Regions from separate parts of the Neobacillus sp. PS2-9 genome, predicted to be linked through region 1. Evidence: a T-box and tRNA genes for the amino acid it is inferred to sense, from the RefSeq annotation. Region 1 holds a T-box; the other holds one or more tRNA genes.
The links. A T-box is a leader RNA that pairs with one kind of tRNA and senses whether it is charged. The one in region 1 lies ahead of metG (methionine--tRNA ligase), so its partner is inferred to be a tRNA-Met.
Positions count from the first base shown of each region.

Region 2: it has a tRNA-Met gene. The T-box ahead of metG (methionine--tRNA ligase) is inferred to sense a tRNA for this amino acid. The anticodon was not compared.

Region 1 covers NZ_CP133269.1:2,677,575-2,686,465, forward strand. Annotated here, with positions in the region: gene RCG25_RS13505 (GNAT family N-acetyltransferase) at 338-862, shown strand; gene RCG25_RS13510 (YolD-like family protein) at 1,000-1,182, shown strand; gene metG (methionine--tRNA ligase) at 1,189-2,871, opposite strand; T-box leader at 2,898-3,170, opposite strand; gene RCG25_RS13520 (VOC family protein) at 3,301-3,726, opposite strand; gene RCG25_RS13525 (peroxiredoxin) at 3,896-4,444, opposite strand; gene RCG25_RS13530 (MarR family winged helix-turn-helix transcriptional regulator) at 4,704-5,135, shown strand; gene RCG25_RS13535 (hypothetical protein) at 5,139-5,300, shown strand; gene RCG25_RS13540 (YdeI/OmpD-associated family protein) at 5,355-5,948, opposite strand; gene RCG25_RS13545 (hypothetical protein) at 5,987-6,172, opposite strand; gene RCG25_RS13550 (YaiI/YqxD family protein) at 6,382-6,822, shown strand; gene RCG25_RS13555 (DUF47 domain-containing protein) at 7,061-7,678, shown strand; gene RCG25_RS13560 (hypothetical protein) at 7,736-7,858, opposite strand; gene RCG25_RS13565 (DUF1801 domain-containing protein) at 8,093-8,515, opposite strand; gene RCG25_RS13570 (hypothetical protein) at 8,674-8,891, shown strand, end outside.
Region 2 covers NZ_CP133269.1:4,976,043-4,984,933, forward strand. Annotated here, with positions in the region: gene RCG25_RS24785 (LacI family DNA-binding transcriptional regulator) at 1-249, opposite strand, end outside; gene RCG25_RS24790 (LytR/AlgR family response regulator transcription factor) at 441-1,154, opposite strand; gene RCG25_RS24795 (substrate-binding domain-containing protein) at 1,415-3,979, shown strand; gene tsaD (tRNA (adenosine(37)-N6)-threonylcarbamoyltransferase complex transferase subunit TsaD) at 4,031-5,059, opposite strand; gene rimI (ribosomal protein S18-alanine N-acetyltransferase) at 5,056-5,505, opposite strand; gene tsaB (tRNA (adenosine(37)-N6)-threonylcarbamoyltransferase complex dimerization subunit type 1 TsaB) at 5,527-6,225, opposite strand; gene tsaE (tRNA (adenosine(37)-N6)-threonylcarbamoyltransferase complex ATPase subunit type 1 TsaE) at 6,222-6,677, opposite strand; tRNA gene RCG25_RS24820 (tRNA-Asp) at 6,876-6,952, opposite strand; tRNA gene RCG25_RS24825 (tRNA-Met) at 6,956-7,029, opposite strand; rRNA gene rrf (5S ribosomal RNA) at 7,197-7,313, opposite strand; rRNA gene RCG25_RS24835 (23S ribosomal RNA) at 7,394-8,891, opposite strand, start outside.

The DNA.
Region 1 (8,891 bases):
AGAGGCTCTTCCTAATCATAAAATAAACTAAATATTTCACTAAAACTAAACACTTAAGTTTACTTAACTATATTATACCATTTTATTCCACTTTGTAAATGAATTATAAACTCGTTTACATTGCTATTTCTTCAAAGAAAAGAAGACCAGAAAGTTCTGATCTTCTTCTGGGTACCGCTAATTTGATTTCTAATGCAGCCTTAGGACAAATTTTTTTTTTCAAATTCTATAAAAAATGCACACCAAGTAAAACTAGTCTTATTACACAGTATGAAATAAAATAAGATAGCAAATGACATTACCAAGAAGTCTTAAATTCGTGAATGAGGTGTTTTTATTGAAAGTAATGGAAACCGAACGATTGATCCTTCGTTGGCTAACGCCTGAAGATACAGAGTTTATTTTTGAGCTTTTGAATGATCCTACATGGATCCGTTTCATAGGCGATCGAAACATAAGAACTCTTCAAGATGCAGAAAACTATATTATTACTGGTCCAATGAAGATGTACTCCGAACTCGGCTTTGGGCTATTCTTAACAGAACTTAAGAATGGGCACAAACCGATTGGCATTTGTGGATTGATAAAAAGAGAAGGCTTAGAGGACGTTGATATTGGTTTTGCTTTCTTATCCAGTTATCAATCGAAAGGCTATGCCTATGAAGCTGCCTCCGCGACAATGAAATACGCAACGGAACAACTAGGCTTGAAACGTATTGTCGCAATAACGTCAGAAGATAATGAAGCATCTTCTACGCTACTTGAAAAAATCGGAATGACCTTCGAAGAATACGTTACCCTTCCTAATGATAATGAAGAATTAAAATTATACGGATATGGGGACAGTCCCCCGGTTGAGTAAAGCTTTAAATCGCCGGGGGGCTGTCCCCGGGCTTTGTTATCTTCACAAATCTTTAACATTTAATTCATTCTCCCTTAAAGAAAAGTAGATATACTTAGGGTGTGGTAAAACATACATTGAAGGGAGTTCCAAACAACATGTTTTTGAAAAAACTTACGGAAAATAAACAAATTACAATTGATTATTATACTAATGGCAACTTGCAAACGATTAAAGGTCGTGTGCATAGACTTAATCTAATGGAACAACTTCTGTCTTTAAAAGACGATCAACAGAAGTCGTTCACTATTCGTTTATCTTGTATCAGACAAATTCATTAATGATTTCTATGCTTCTGCTTCTCCTTTTTTCACCTGACCCTTTAACCTCTCCAATTCTCCCTCAATGGTTTTAATGTCAATCCGTTCAAATAACGGTTGCACATTCTTAATTAAATGCGGAGTTGTTTCAATAAATGTCCAAGTAAATTCTCCCAGCCCTATTATCTTCTTTAATTCATTACTCGAGAAAGGTAAAAATGGGGAGAGTAACTGCGCCAAGTTTGCAATGACGAGGCTGCAATTAAATATCGTACGGTCGCACTCCAATTTATCTTCTTCCACTTGTTTCCAAGGTTTCTGTTCATCAAAATATTTATTCGTGAACCTAACAAGTTCGAATATCTCCTCCAATCCTTGTTTAAAATGACTGTGTTCAATTAGGTGGCCTACTCTCGAATAAACATTCTTAATCTTAGCTTCTATTTTAGGGTCACCTGAACCTTGTGGAATTTGACTGTCATAGTACTTAGTTATAAATTTTAGGGTTCGGTTTACAAGATTCCCATATCCCCCCAACAACTCCGAGTTGTGACTATAAATAAATTCTCTCCAGGAAAAGTCAGTATCTCTATTCTCTGGTGCATTGATCGTTAAAAAATAACGAATGGAATCAGGGTGATATTTATCTAAAAAATCTGGAACCCAAACAGCCCAGTTGCGGCTGGTTGAAATCTTTTTCTTTTCCAGTGTCAAATATTCGTTGGACACAATATGATTCGGTATTGCTTCATTTTTAATACCCATAAGGATAGCTGGCCAAATAATACTGTGAAAAGGGATATTATCCTTCCCATGGACGTAGTATGAGGTCGCATCCTTATTCCAGAAGATTGATTCATCCTTTCCTGTCTCCAAGGCCCATTTTTTACTTGCAGAGTAATAACCGGATAATGCCTCAATCCAAACATAAATCTTCTTCTCTTCAAATCCTTCGACAGGAACACTTATTCCCAAATCAATATCCCGAGAAACTGCTCGGTCAACTAATCCTTCCTTTAGGTATCTCTCCGTTAAATTAACAGCATTCTCACGCCATGCCCCATTTGTTTTTGCATGTTTGACCAAAGACTGAAGCTGCTCTTGAAACGAACTTAACGAAAAATAAAAGTGTTCTGTTCTTTTTACTGTTGGTGAGTCTCCGCATAACTTGCATTTTTTTTCTAATAAATCTAGCGGATCTAATACGGAAGAGCAATAGTCACATTGGTCTCCCCGAGAAGATTGCCCACAATTTGGGCATAATCCCTCTACATATCGATCGGGAAGAAACTGGTCGCACGTTTCACAGAAGGTTTGCTCGATATCCTTCTTATAAATAAAACCATTATTCAAAAGATCTAAGAAAATCTGTTGTACAGTTTTATGGTGATGTTCGGTATCAGTTCGAGTATAGTAATCATATGAAAATCCCAATTTTTTAAAGCTATCATTAAATTCTTCATGGTATCGGTCGGCTATTTCTTTTGCAGAAACACCCTCTTGCTTTGCTCGGATAGAGATAGGTGTTCCGTTACAATCACTACCGGAAACATATAAAACCTGCTCGCCTTTTTGCCTATAATAACGAGCTAAAATATCTCCTGGCAGCAAACTTGCGATGTGACCTAAATGCAATGGCCCATTTGCGTATGGCCACGCTCCTCCTATAAATACAGTCATGTACGATTCCTCCTTTTTCTTGAAAAACAAAAAAACCTCGCCCCTATCTATAAATAGATAAGGACGAGGTTGATCTTCTCGTGGTTCCACCTTAATTCACCAATTGCTCACACAATTAGCCTCTACAAGTACGGAGCTGTCAAATGCTCTTATACTGTGGTTTTGATAACGAGTACCCAAAACTCGTCGCAGTCTACTAGTAACAAAAAGTTACGTTCAATACGAAGCTCAGAGGCCATTGTTCAAATGAGTATTTTTGCTTCTTCTCAGCTACCGAAGCTCTCTGTGAAAAATAGAATCACTTTACTTTTCCTCTTCATTGCCTTATAAAGGTTAAATTGGATTTATTATACATCAGACCAAAATGGGATTCAATACTTTTTTTCGGGGGACTGTCCCCCGCCGCATTAAAGCGTTACCACGCAGGGGGACTGTCCCCAAATTTGATTGATAGCCATTCTAATCTTGCTTTTTACCAAAATACGAATTCTGTAAAACTATTCTCCAGCCATCAGGATCCTCGATGGTCACCCCAGCATTTTTCCAATAAGGATTTTCAGGTTCCACTTCATCGTATCCCATGCCATGTAACCTGTTAACCACTAAGTCTCTTGTCTCAAGGTCTGGCATATAGAATACCAGCAAATTATCCTCTGAAGGAGGCGGACATGGTACCGCATCCATATGCTGGGTAAACTCTAAATGATAAGCAGTATCAGGTAGACCCAACATTACCCCATCGTACCCATTATGATTTTCAAAATGTCCGACTACCCTCAAACCTAGGCCATCCCGATAAAATTCAACCACTTTTTGTAACCGGTTTGTAGGTCTAGCAATTCTAAATTGGACCACTGGAAGTTTGTCTGACCAAACATTACTCATACGTTTCACCTCATTAAATTCTCAATTAAATCTACTTAAATATTACCATTTTTAAACAGTTCATAAAATCAATTAATAGTTTGAGTTTTCCTACAACTTTAGTCTTATATCTAAAAAATAAAAAACGCCTCTACCTAAAGTAGAAACGCTGTTGCTTCTGAAAAATCCATCAGATTCTCCCAATATATTTAGGATCCCTCACGATTCCCGGCTGACCAGGCACCCAATTGGCGGGAACTCCTTCTTGAGTCCTCCTAGCATATTGAACTCCCTGTATGATACGTAAAATTTCATACACATTTCTTCCTACCTCTAAAGGATAGACCATTTTAGTAACAATCGTCCCTTCTGGATCGATAATGACGGTTGCTCTGAACGTTGCTCCTGTGTGTTCATTCAGGACTCTGTATGCTTTACTGATTTCATGAGTGCGATCACTCACAAGGGGAAAATTCACTTTGGCGGCTGAAGGCGACACTTCAGTAAACACCTTATGTGCATACACGCTGTCTGTACTGATAGCGAGTACTTCTGTGTTTAGTAATTTTAATTGATCATAAATAGCAGCGACCGCTGCCAATTCTGTGGGTCAAACGAATGTAAAATCACTACCATAGAAAAATAATATCAGCCATTGACCACGATAGCTTTCCAAGCGTACCTCTTTCATTTTCTTTTCTATATTGTCGTAAGCCTCGGCCGTAAATGATGGAGCCATATCAGTTGTTTGTGCACAGTTTGGTAGTTTACATTCCCCCAAACCTATCTCATGACTTCTAAAATCCACTTCTCCACCTCCATCTATAATCTTTGCTTCTGTATTGTATGTATAGGATTTTGTCCCATTGAGCCTATTTATCAACAAAGAATACTTAAATTGAAGGGTTTGGTAAATATATTTTTACTAATGTGTGATATTTATATTGATTATAAGTAAATTTAGTAATAAAATAATTACTATAAAAAGGAGGATATGTATGATTAACGAAATTGCTAAAGAATACATTGCTCTAATTCCAAATCTTTTTGGCAGTTTTAAAGAATTAAACAAGGGTGCCGTACATTTATCACATATGCAGAACCACGTGATTGAGTATATTTTTATGCAGAAAAGACCTTTGAATTTGAAAGAAATCAGCGCTGGTTTAGGGATCGCCAAGCAACAACTAACGAATATCATTAGTGATTTAGAAACGAGTGGCTATTTGAATAAGGTGCCTGACACCAAGGATAAACGAGCAGTATTGATTTCACTGACACCCGCGGGTAAGGAAATTGAAGAAAAAAAGTGGGCAGAACTTTATCAAAAGCTAAGCATGAATGTAACAAAGTTAAGTGAAGAAGAGCAGCGTGACTTAAGCTTTGCACTTCACAAAGTGAATGTATTATTGAGAAAAATGGAGGAATAAATCATGAGTCAAAGACAACGGGTATCAATCCTAGGTGTAGGTGTAATCATGGGTTTGGTGTTGGGGTTAATTTATAATGATCTCTACAAATGTCTCATTACAGGAATTATTACAGCTTCAACAATCATGGTTATGTTAAGTCAACAGGCAAAAAAGACAAATTGAAAAGAGCCCAGTCCATTTTGAACTGGGTTATTTTCTTATTTTCTCCTGGAAATACTAATCATTTAATCCCTTTCCGTTGAGAATTTGTTGCATATATTTTTCAACCCTTGACTCCCTCGTTTTAGATTGTTTCGGTTGAGAAAAATAAAGAAGGTATGCTCTTTGTCTTCCAGGCGTTAGTTCTTCAAAAGCGGTTTTCAAGGCAGGCATTTCAGTGAATTTTTTTTGAAGTTCTTCAGGAATTATGTATTCTGTAGTCTTTTTAAAACTCACTTCTAGACCGGATTTTTCAACTTCAATGGCTTCATAAATATAGTCTTTCAAGATGGTTTCCATATTAACTATTTCCTGAACATTGCTAAACCGAATCTGGCGCGCAGCCTGCACATTCTCCGTTTGTTGGATTAGAATCCCATGGACATCCTGTAACAAGGACCCTTTGTGAAACAGAATCGCACAATAATCTTTAAATCCATGTATTAAAACGATGTTTTTATTCTCGAACGTGTAACATGGATGCATCCACTTAAATTCTTCGGTCAGCTCACAGTCAAGAACAATAATTCTCAACTTCTCATATTCTTCTTTCCACTTTTTAGCTTTACTTAAAAATTCATCCACCTTAGGATTCGTTTTACTATTGGTCATCAAGGAACACCCCTCTTCAATTTTACTAGTTAAACCATTCATTCATATTTTAATAAAATAAAATTATTATGTAGCTCCCTTTCATTAATTGATATCCTGATGGCTAAGTCTTCTGTTCGTAAAACAAAATCTTTTACACCTATAAATTCAGATTCAGCAATCAAATAGAATTGTGTTCCCTTTTTTAACCCTTTAAAATTTTTCTTTAGCTTATATTTCTTCATTATTTCACCTAGCTGCTCCCCTAATCTATATAACTTAAAAAATGCATATGTATGTGTGAAACTATATCAAAACTATAACGGTAATAACAACTAGTCTTCCATAAAATTGTTAATGAGATTTTTTGCTAAAGCTTTTCCACGTTTGACAAAATCCGATTCTGCCATTATTATCACTATCAATTCGAACTTTTTTATAGGAGAGAAAAAGGATGAAAATTTATGTTGATGCAGATGCATGTCCGGTAAAAGATATAATTATCTCTGAGAGTAAGATTGTGGCAGTTCCTGTGGTCCTTGTTACTAGTTTTTCTCATTTTTCTAATGCAGAACAACCTTCAGGAGTGGAAACCATTTATGTTGATTCTGGAGCAGATGCTGCGGATTATCGGATCATGAAGTTAGTAGAAATAGGAGATATCATTGTTACCCAGGATTATGGACTTGCTTCGCTAGGTTTAGCCAAAGGATGTACGGTTCTTCATCATAAAGGGTTTACCTATACAAATGAAAACATTGACCAATTATTACAAACACGTTATTTTAGTGCAATGGCTCGAAAAAGCGGAAAACGTACAAAAGGGCCAAAACCATTCACATCAGAAGATAGAGAGAAATTTAGGGAGCTTTTTAAAAGAGTGATTTCACGTTAAGTTATTTTTACTTCTTTATCTTCGAAGAGATTTTATATGTTAGTGACAGGAAACGGAACCAGTTAAAAAAACTGATTCTTTTTTTTATACTAAAAATCCATGCACCATCACCCACATTTTTCCAAACTCATATGAGACGTTCGCCGTTACTGTTTGTCCAATGTCTGCATTTATTATAGTAATTGCGTAAATAAATTCATTGGAAGACGGACGAATTTGACAATGTGGGGGAGTTATTTTGGCATCCAAAAAGAAAGACAAGTTCTTTACCCATTTAATGAACATTTCTTTAAATTTAAAGGAAAGTGTGAACTACTTTGCTGACTACAAAATAAAAAATATAAGTGATCTCAAGATCTTTTCCGAAAAAATGAAAGAATATGAATCTAAAGGTGACGTCTTGGTTCATGACCTAATCATTGATTTAAATCTGGTATTCATTACTCCTATAGAACGTGAGGATATCCTCTCTCTCTCTCTTAGCATGGATGATATTCTGGACGGTTTACACCATACCGCTGCCCTTTTTGAAATGTATTCTGTGATTGAAACCGACGAGTTCATGCATCAATTTGTTGATGCAATTAGAAATTCTGTCTACGAAATTGACCGTGCGATTGAAATGTTATCTACAAAGAAATTATTTAGCATCAGAGAACACATACTTAAAATTAAAGACTTGGAATCATCCTGTGACCACATCCTCCGCAGCTCAATAAAACAGCTGTTTGCCTCTGAATCGAACCCTATCCGCATTATTCAATACAAAGAAATCTATGAAGGACTTGAAGACATTGCGGACTCCTGCCAAGCAGTAGCAAACATGTTTGAAACCATCATTATGAAAAATAGTTAAACTGTCTTGAAAAAATAAATGAATAAAAGGGACAGATTTAACTGTCCCTTAGCATGTTTACTTATTTACATCTCTTTGGGCTTTTAATGCTTTCTTTTCAAGCCCATTTGCATTTTCTTTAGCAAATTCTACATCTGCTTTTGGTAGAGCCTTATTCCTGCTATTCTTATTTTTTGCCATTTTTTCACCACCCTAAGTTATTTCTGTGTGCCAACTTTTTTGGTTTTGCACCCACGGTTTTAGTTTGCTTACTTTCGATTAGGCTATGCTCCAAATTTAGTTTTCGCACAATGGACCATTTCACAATAACCATCATTGAAAGAACTGCTTCTTTAACTATAAAAAAAGTAAGAGGCACAATACATATTCTTCATCTAGTTCTTCGTAGTATTAAAAAATTGTTACTGTGCAAAGTTATTCTCCCGGATACATTTCTTGCAAAAATGCAACAGATTCCTTGATTAATTCCTTTAACACTTCAACATCAATATCCGCCACTTTGTTAATGTACACACACGCTTTACCCGTTGTATGTTTCCCAAATTCCTTAAGTAATTGTTCTCGCTTATTTATACAAGGGGCGAAATATAAACTGATTTTTGCCTTGCGGGGGGAAAAACCTACTAGTGGAGCATCTCCTTCATGACCAGATGCATATTTATAATGGTACGAACCAAATCCAATAATACTCGGTCCCCACATTTTAGCTTGATAGCCTGTAGTTTCTGTAAATATATCTAATAATTGATAAGCATCCTCACGTTTCTTAGGATGATCGACTTGTTCGATAAACTCAATGACATTGTTGTCGGTTTCTTTTGTTTTAAGTTCATACATCGCAAAAAACCTCCCTTTTCGTTGGTAGCATTATAGGGATTGCTCCTCACTCTTATACTACGACATCAAAAAACCTTTTTCCTTCTTTCTTAGGCTATTGTAAGTTTAGATTGAAACAAATGCTTCATTGAAACGTCTATTAATGTGGAGGTGGTAATTTGCGGAAATTAAAAAGTCTCTTTCTTATAGTTATTATTTTCTTAGTTGGCTGCGGAACGAGTCAACATACCGTAATTGATTGGGCAGATTTTGTGAAGTTGGATGGAACTATGTATGATGGAATTTATTCAGGTGTCTTATCAGATGAAAAGTACATTGGTGAAAAACTTGGAGAGGTAAAATTCAGAGTTGCAGACAATGTTTCAGACCCGGAATA
Region 2 (8,891 bases), 2.3 Mb from region 1:
TGACTCAAGTCCTCTTAACACCTTTGAAAAAAACGGATTTGTAATATCTGGCACAACTACTAATATAGTTTTCGTCTCAAGTCTTCTAAGCTGACGAGCTAAGGCATTCGGCTGGTAATTTAGATCTTGTATTGCTTGTAAAACTTTTTGCGTCGTCGTTTCTCTTACAGCTCCAGGTTTACTAAGCACTCTAGACACGGTGGCAGTAGAAACATTCGCTTTTTTTGCTACATCCACAATCCCAACCATCTTATTATCTTTTCCTTTCCTGCTCTATAAATGGATTGTAATCGATTACAAAATTGCTGTCTAACTAGCTTCAGACAAGGATTTCGTCCATTCAATACACCATTCTTTCCTCACAAATCACGCATCAATCCCTACGGACAAAAAAAGTAGATTTTCAAAAAAAATAAGACTCAGGTAACTGAGCCTTACTTTTACATAGATTTACTTTTTTGTAGTTCTGTAACCTTATGTTTTGAAACCTTTGCTGTCTCATTGTGATTTTTAAAGTAAGCAATATACATTTGACCAACTGCTTCTATTTTTATTAAATACTGCAAATTTATGATATAAGAGCGATGGGAGACAACAAAGCGTGAATCAAGCAAATCTTCTAGGTTTGTTAACGTCTCATTCATTTCGATTTTTTGATCTAGCATATGGATGACCGATTTACGATCTACCCTCTCGATAAATAGTATATCATCCAAAGGAATAAAGGTAGTGGAATGATGTTGCTTTACAATTATTTCTTTTTTGACTCGTGGTTGCTGGATCATGACATCCTGGTTCTTTAAGGAAGATGCTCGCTCTAATGCAGAATAAAGCCTGTCACGCTCAATTGGTTTGATAATGTAATCGATTGCATGAACAGCAAAAGCCTCTAAGGCATATTCATCATGGCCGGTAATAAAGATTACTTGTAAAGATGGAACAATTTTTTTACAGGATTTCACTGCCTCCATTCCGTTTAACAATGGCATATTAATATCGACTAATGCGATGTCGGGTTTTTCTATCATTACCTTGTTAATTAAATCCTCTCCATTAACTGCTTCTCCAACAATTTGATAGTTTGGTATATGTTTTATCAAATGCTTTAACAATTTTCTAGATGACGCATTGTCCTCAGCAATCAGGATTCTCATTTTCATCCCCCTTCCAGTTCTTTTGTATGTTATAAATAGCCCTTATATGGTATGATTACAGACATTTTCCTTGATATACTAGATGAAGTATAAAAAAGGATTCTAATAAATTGTAATAAAATAAGTAAACGCTTGCAAACTATAATTTATTTAGTACTTTTTCCCAAAAAGTGAATACTCGAAAATGACCTTCTTGGCTATAATGAAGCTGAAAGCTACAAGTAATCCATGACTATTCGTTCTATTGTTAGGAGGAAAAAATGGAATCAATCGATAAAGGAAACTTATATAAGGAAGTTCTTCGGACTATGTCGGAATGCGTACTTATTCATGAAAAATCAGGTAAGTATATTCCTTTGAATGACAATGTTGAAAAGGTAATAGGTATTAAAGCTGAATTTTTAACTGAATCCACCTTGATGCAACTTGATTTTGTAAAAGATGATGGATCTCGGTTACTTTATTCCGAGTTACCAAATGTTATCACCCTTGAAAAGGGTATTCCCTTTCAAAATTTTATTATTGGAGTAACTAACAAGATTCAGGACAGGAAATGGCTTTCCATTAATTCAACACCTCTAAAAACAAATGAAGATGGGGGACAGGCTGCCCTTGTTACTATTTCCGAAATTACCGAGCGACAAAAAATGGAACACGACATCATTCAGATGAAAGAAGAGGCTGAAAAAGCAAACATGGCCAAATCAGAATTTCTTTCAAAGATGAGTCATGAACTACGTACACCATTGAATGGAATACTTGGTTTTGCACAGCTATTAGAAATGGATGAATCTTTAAGTGAAGAACAGCACGATTATGTGAATGAGATATTAAGTGGAGGAGGTCACTTATTAAATTTAATAAATGATATTTTGGATTTATCAAGAATCGAGACAGGTAACTTAAAGGTCTCTATTGAAGAGATTGATTTTCTTACTGTTATCAATGAATGTATTAATATCATCCAGCCACTGGCTAAAAAGAAGAATATCCGTATTCATAAACAATTAAATCAATGGCAAAACACATTCATTCTTGCTGATTCCATTCGACTTAAACAAGTCCTTCTCAATCTTCTCGAAAATGCCATTAAATATAATCGGGAGGGTGGAAAAGTAAAAATTATTTCTCATATAGAAGAAAATATAATGGTGATTCATATCGTGGATACAGGTGTAGGACTGTCTATTGAAGAGTATCATAAAGTGTTTGTTCCATTTTATCGTGTTGAAGGGACACAAGAAGAAGGCACTGGCATTGGACTGTCATTAGTGAAACAACTGGTGCATCTTATGGGAGGAGAAATTAGTGTATCGAGCAAAAAAGGAAAAGGCAGTGATTTTTGCTTTAGTCTCCCCCTCCCAAATGAATTAAAGGCAGCTGTACAATGGGGAGAGCGAGTAAAAGCTCCTTTAGAAAATCACGGAAAGGCAGATAACTTTAATTTGCTGTATATTGAAGATAACGAGCCGAACTTACACTTTGTCAGTAGCATCATGAAATCCCAGCCCTCCTATAACCTCTTATTAGCTCGAACTGGAAAAGAAGGATTAGAAATGGCAATGACAGAAAAAGTCGATTTAATTTTGCTTGATCTTGACTTGCCAGATATCCATGGATATGAAGTGTTTGACATTTTAAAAATAGGGGCTAAAACAAAAGATATTCCTGTAATTGCTGTTAGTGCCAATGCCATGCCCCAGGATATTCAACATACCTTAGCCATAGGATTTAGTAATTACCTGACAAAACCTATTGATATAAAAGAATTTTTGCACACCGTAAGTCAGACCTTTAATAGTACGATAAAGCAAGATATTCCAGAACATAGCATATTAAGCACGGGGCCGCATGGTGAAGCCGCAGTTTCTGCAAAAACTCTTCAGTTATCTTTAAAAGACTTGAAAATGCTGAAGGAACACAATTATAAGGCGGCTATTTCCATGCACTATACTAATAATGATTGGTCAAGGTCTGTAATAAACGGGTTAAAGGCCACTTTTGATAAAATGGGAATTGAAGTAGTTGCAGTAACAGATGCTCAATTTAAATGGGAAAAGCAACTTGCTGATATCGAAACAATTTTAACCAAAAAGCCGGATATACTTATCAGTATTCCTGTAGACACACTTTCATCGGCAATTGCTTATAAACATGTGGGGCAATCTGGTGTCAAGCTGGTTTTTATGGAAAACATACCAAAGGATTTACAGCCTGGAAAGGATTATGTCAGTATCGTTTCAGCTGATAACTATGGAAATGGTGTAGAGGCTGCCCATATTATGGCAGAACAATTAGACTGTAAAGGTAAGATTGGAGTAATCTACCATGATGCTAATTTCTTTGCCACTAAACAAAGAACAGAAGCATTTGAAAAGACGATAAGAGAAAAATACCATGAAATAAAAATCATCGAACATTGCGGGATTATCGATCCAAATCAAAGTGAGAAAGTGGCTGCCTCCATGATTGCTAAACATCCAGATTTAAAGGGAATATTTGTCGTATGGGATGTACCAGCTGAAGGAGCATTAGCTGCTGCGCGTTCGGCAGGAAGAGATGATTTGGTAATCACGACGATTGATTTAGGTGCTAATGTTGCTTTAGAAATGGCAAAGGATGGACTTATCAAGGGTCTTGGTGCTCAGATGCCCTATCATCAGGGAGTTGCTGAAGCGCTCTTGGCAGGATACGCACTACTTGGTAAACAAGCACCATCCTATGTAGCTGTCCCCGCGCTAAAAGTAACAAAAGAAAACGTTCTTGATGCCTGGAAGCTGGTATATAACAATGATGCTCCGGAGGCAATCCAAAGGTTCTTTTAAAAAATGGTTCTATCTAGCATTTACGAAAAAAACCCTTCCAATAAGGAAGGGTTACTCGTTATTATGCATTTCAATATCCAATCCTGGATTCGCATTAAGCGCAAGACCTGCTCTGATTCCTTTTTCAAACATGATGCTTCCTGCTGCCGCAATCATAGCTGCATTATCGGTGCACAAGGCTAACGGAGGAATCACTAATTCAATTTCAGGTTGGTCAGCAAACGCCTTTTCTAGTGCATTTCTTAGTCCTTTATTGGCTGCCACCCCGCCTGCTACTAATACTTGCTTCACCCCATACTGGGCAACAGCCTTTTCCGTCTTTTTCACCAGTACTTCAATGACACTCGCTTGGAAGCTTGCCGCAAGATCTTCAGGTGCGATCGTTTCACCGCGCTGTTCCGCATTGTGGACCGTATTAATAACAGCAGATTTCAAGCCGCTAAAACTAAAGTCAAATGAACCTTCTTCCAGCCATGCTCTAGGTAGATCAATCGTTGGCCTTCCTCCCTGTGCTAAGCGATCAATATGCGGACCGCCAGGATACGGCATATTTAACGTTCTTGCCACCTTATCGTAGGCTTCTCCAGCCGCGTCATCTCTTGTTTCACCTATTACTTCAAAGTGACCGTGCTCTTTCATATAAACAAGCTCTGTATGACCACCAGAGACCACCAGAGACAACAATGGAAATTTCATTTCTGTTACCAGCCGGTTTGCATAGATATGCCCGGCAATATGGTGGACCGGTACAAGCGGCTTATTATGGGCAAACGCCAAAGCCTTTGCGGCATTTACACCAATTAATAGCGCACCCACTAATCCAGGACCTTCTGTGACAGCAATGGCATCCAAGTCAGCCATTGTAAGGTTTGCCTGATTCAACGCTTCCTCCATCACGATGGTTATTTGCTCAACATGGTGACGGGAGGCAATTTCAGGTACTACCCCTCCAAACCGCTTGTGACTTTCTATTTGAGATGCCACGATATTGGCTGCAATCTCACGACCATTTTTAATGATCGCTACTGCCGTCTCATCACAGCTTGTTTCTATGGCTAAAATATACTGATCTTTTTTCATAAATTCACCCACATTACTAGTGCATCTTCTTGGTTATCTGAATAATAATTCTTTCGAATCCCGCCATTTTGAAATCCTAATTTCCGATAAAGGGATTGTGCGACATGATTCGTTACCCTTACTTCAAGTGTCATACTTCTAGCTCCTAACTCCCTAGCGACAGACATTAGCTTTGTCATTAATGCCTCCCCTAGCTTTTTTCCCCGATACCCAGGCATTATGGCCACGTTCGTCACGTGTGCTTCATCAATGACAACCCATGTTCCACAATAGCCAATGATTTGATTTTCTTCCTCAAGGACAATATAGACAGCGAATTTATTATTGTGTATTTCATTATAAAATGCTTCCCTGCTCCAGGGAGTAGTAAAAGACGCATGTTCTACCTCTAGTACTTGTTCAATATCTTCTTCCCTCATATATCGAAAAACATAAGAATCTACCATATTTCTCTTTCCCTATCCATTTTATATTTTTCCTTTTGCTTCAAGCCACTTGGCTTCCGCTTCTACTAAACGTATATAATTTGGTACAAAAGAATGTAGGTCGTCTCCAGCTTGTTCTTTTCCTAATAAAGCTAGTTCAGCTGGACGTGGGTTATGTTCTGTCATACTTGCAAAAATGGCTTTAGGTCCCAAGACTTCTTCAATTTTAGCTTTATGAATTGGCAGGTCATTTCCTACAAATATGATTGGCTTGTCGATATCTAATAACCTATCCACCCAGTCATCAAGCATCACTAACTGATCCTGTTTCTTCACTGTAAGCTTTCCGTCTACAAATTGATATAAGCCTGTATAGACTTGTCCCCTTCTAGCATCAAACAAGGGAGACACCATTCCATCAAAATATCGTCCAGTTCCCGCGGCTAAAATTTCTAAACTTGAAACACCCACAAGAGGGATATTAAGAGTCCATGCTAGTGTTTTTGCAATCGTAACACCGATTCTTACTCCTGTATAAGACCCAGGGCCTTTAGCAACCACAATCTTCGTTAAATCTGCTGGTACCCGTTCACAATCACTCATTAAAGTTTCAATAGCCGGCATAATCCGAACAGAGTGATTCTTTTTTAAATTAGTAATGTATTCTCCCAATACTTGATTCTCTTCTAAAAGCGCTACTCCCAATGCATAGTTTGAAGTATCTATCGCCAATATAGTCATCTAAAAATCTCCTTACATAGTTGCTCATATCTATTGCCCTTTGGCACGAATACCATTTTCCTTTGATCTTCCTCTTCACGATACAGGAAAATAGTTAATAGTTCTTGTGGAAGCTGCTCTTCAATTAAATGAGCCCATTCCACTACTGTTACGCCGTCCCCTTCAAAGTATTCATCAAAACCAAGATCTTCAAAAGCATCCGCTACTCGATAGACATCCATATGATACAGGGGCAACCTGCCCTTATATTCTTTAATAATTGTAAAAGTAGGGCTGTTAACGGTTTTCTTAACTTCCAACCCTTTAGCAAGGCCTTTGGTAAAGGTCGTTTTTCCGGCTCCTAAATCACCCTCAAGGGCAATCACATCACCTGGCTGTAAAAGCTGAGCCAAGCGTTCGGCCAATGTTGAGGTTTCCTCAGAATTTGTAGTCTTCCATTCAAGTTGGTTCATTCAATCACCTTTTACTTTCCTAGCAATCCTTTACTCTCATTTTACCTTATTTAAGTGCAAAAAAAACCTTAGGATATCTCCTAAGGATGCTTTTCCATATGTAGTGTACATAATTATAACCTTAATGTGCAAAAAAACCTAATAGATGAAATAAAAAAAAGCCGAAACTTGGTTTCGCACTTGATTTTAGCATATATATGGCGGTCCGGACGGGACTCGAACCCGCGACCTCCTGCGTGACAGGCAGGCATTCTAACCAACTGAACTACCGGACCATATTGCGGGGACAGGATTTGAACCTGCGACCTTCGGGTTATGAGCCCGACGAGCTACCAGACTGCTCCACCCCGCGACGGTAAAATAAAATTATTTTTGAGCATGCTCTTTGTTTAAGACCGCCCCGATTTCGGAAAGCTTATTCAAGGAGTGGCTCAATTGTTGCGCTGTAGAATATTCGAAGAAGATTATTCGAACGTGCTCCACCCCGCGACGATTAAAAGTATAAAAATTGATAAAACAGCCTGGCAACGTCCTACTCTCACAGGGACTTTCGTCCCAACTACCATCGGCGCTGAGAAGCTTAACTTCCGTGTTCGGTATGGGAACGGGTGTGACCTTCTCGCCATAATTACCAGACTATTTTGTTAGAGAGATCGTTCTCTCAAAACTAGATAATGCAGAAGAAGTGTTTGTAAACTACGAGTTCGCTTTAAAAATTGGTTAAGTCCTCGAACGATTAGTATCAGTCAGCTCCACATGTTACCACGCTTCCACCTCTGACCTATCAACCTGATCATCTTTCAGGGTTCTTACTAGCTTGACGCTATGGGAAATCTCATCTTGAGGGGGGCTTCATGCTTAGATGCTTTCAGCACTTATCCCGTCCGCACATAGCTACCCAGCGATGCCTTTGGCAAGACAACTGGTACACCAGCGGTGCGTCCATCCCGGTCCTCTCGTACTAAGGACAGCTCCTCTCAAATTTCCTGCGCCCACGACGGATAGGGACCGAACTGTCTCACGACGTTCTGAACCCAGCTCGCGTACCGCTTTAATGGGCGAACAGCCCAACCCTTGGGACCGACTACAGCCCCAGGATGCGATGAGCCGACATCGAGGTGCCAAACCTCCCCGTCGATGTGGACTCTTGGGGGAGATAAGCCTGTTATCCCCGGGGTAGCTTTTATCCGTTGAGCGATGGCCCTTCCATGCGGAACCACCGGATCACTAAGCCCGACTTTCGTCCCTGCTCGACTTGTAGGTCTCGCAGTCAAGCTCCCTTGTGCCTTTACACTCTACGAATGATTTCCAACCATTCTGAGGGAACCTTTGGGCGCCTCCGTTACTCTTTAGGAGGCGACCGCCCCAGTCAAACTGCCCACCTGACACTGTCTCCCACCCCGATAAGGGGTGCGGGTTAGAATTTCAATACAGCCAGGGTAGTATCCCACCGACGCCTCCACCGAAGCTAGCGCTCCGGTTTCTCAGGCTCCTACCTATCCTGTACAAGCTGTACCAAAATTCAATATCAGGCTACAGTAAAGCTCCACGGGGTCTTTCCGTCCTGTCGCGGGTAACCTGCATCTTCACAGGTACTATAATTTCACCGAGTCTCTCGTTGAGACAGTGCCCAGATCGTTACGCCTTTCGTGCGGGTCGGAACTTACCCGACAAGGAATTTCGCTACCTTAGGACCGTTATAGTTACGGCCGCCGTTTACTGGGGCTTCGATTCAGAGCTTCGCGTGAGCTAACCCCTCCTCTTAACCTTCCAGCACCGGGCAGGCGTCAGCCCCTATACTTCGCCTTGCGGCTTCGCAGAGACCTGTGTTTTTGCTAAACAGTCGCCTGGGCCTATTCACTGCGGCTCTTCGAGGCTATTCACCTCAAAAAGCACCCCTTCTCCCGAAGTTACGGGGTCATTTTGCCGAGTTCCTTAACGAGAGTTCTCTCGCTCACCTTAGGATTCTCTCCTCGCCTACCTGTGTCGGTTTGCGGTACGGGCACCTTTTATCTCGCTAGAGGCTTTTCTTGGCAGTGTGGAATCAGGAACTTCGGTACTAAATTTCCCTCGCTATCACAGCTCAGCCTTCACGGAAAGCGGATTTTCCTACTTTCCAGCCTAACTGCTTAGACGCGCATATCCAACAGCGCGCTTACCCTATCCTCCTGCGTCCCCCATCACTCAAACGATAAAGAGGTGGTACAGGAATAT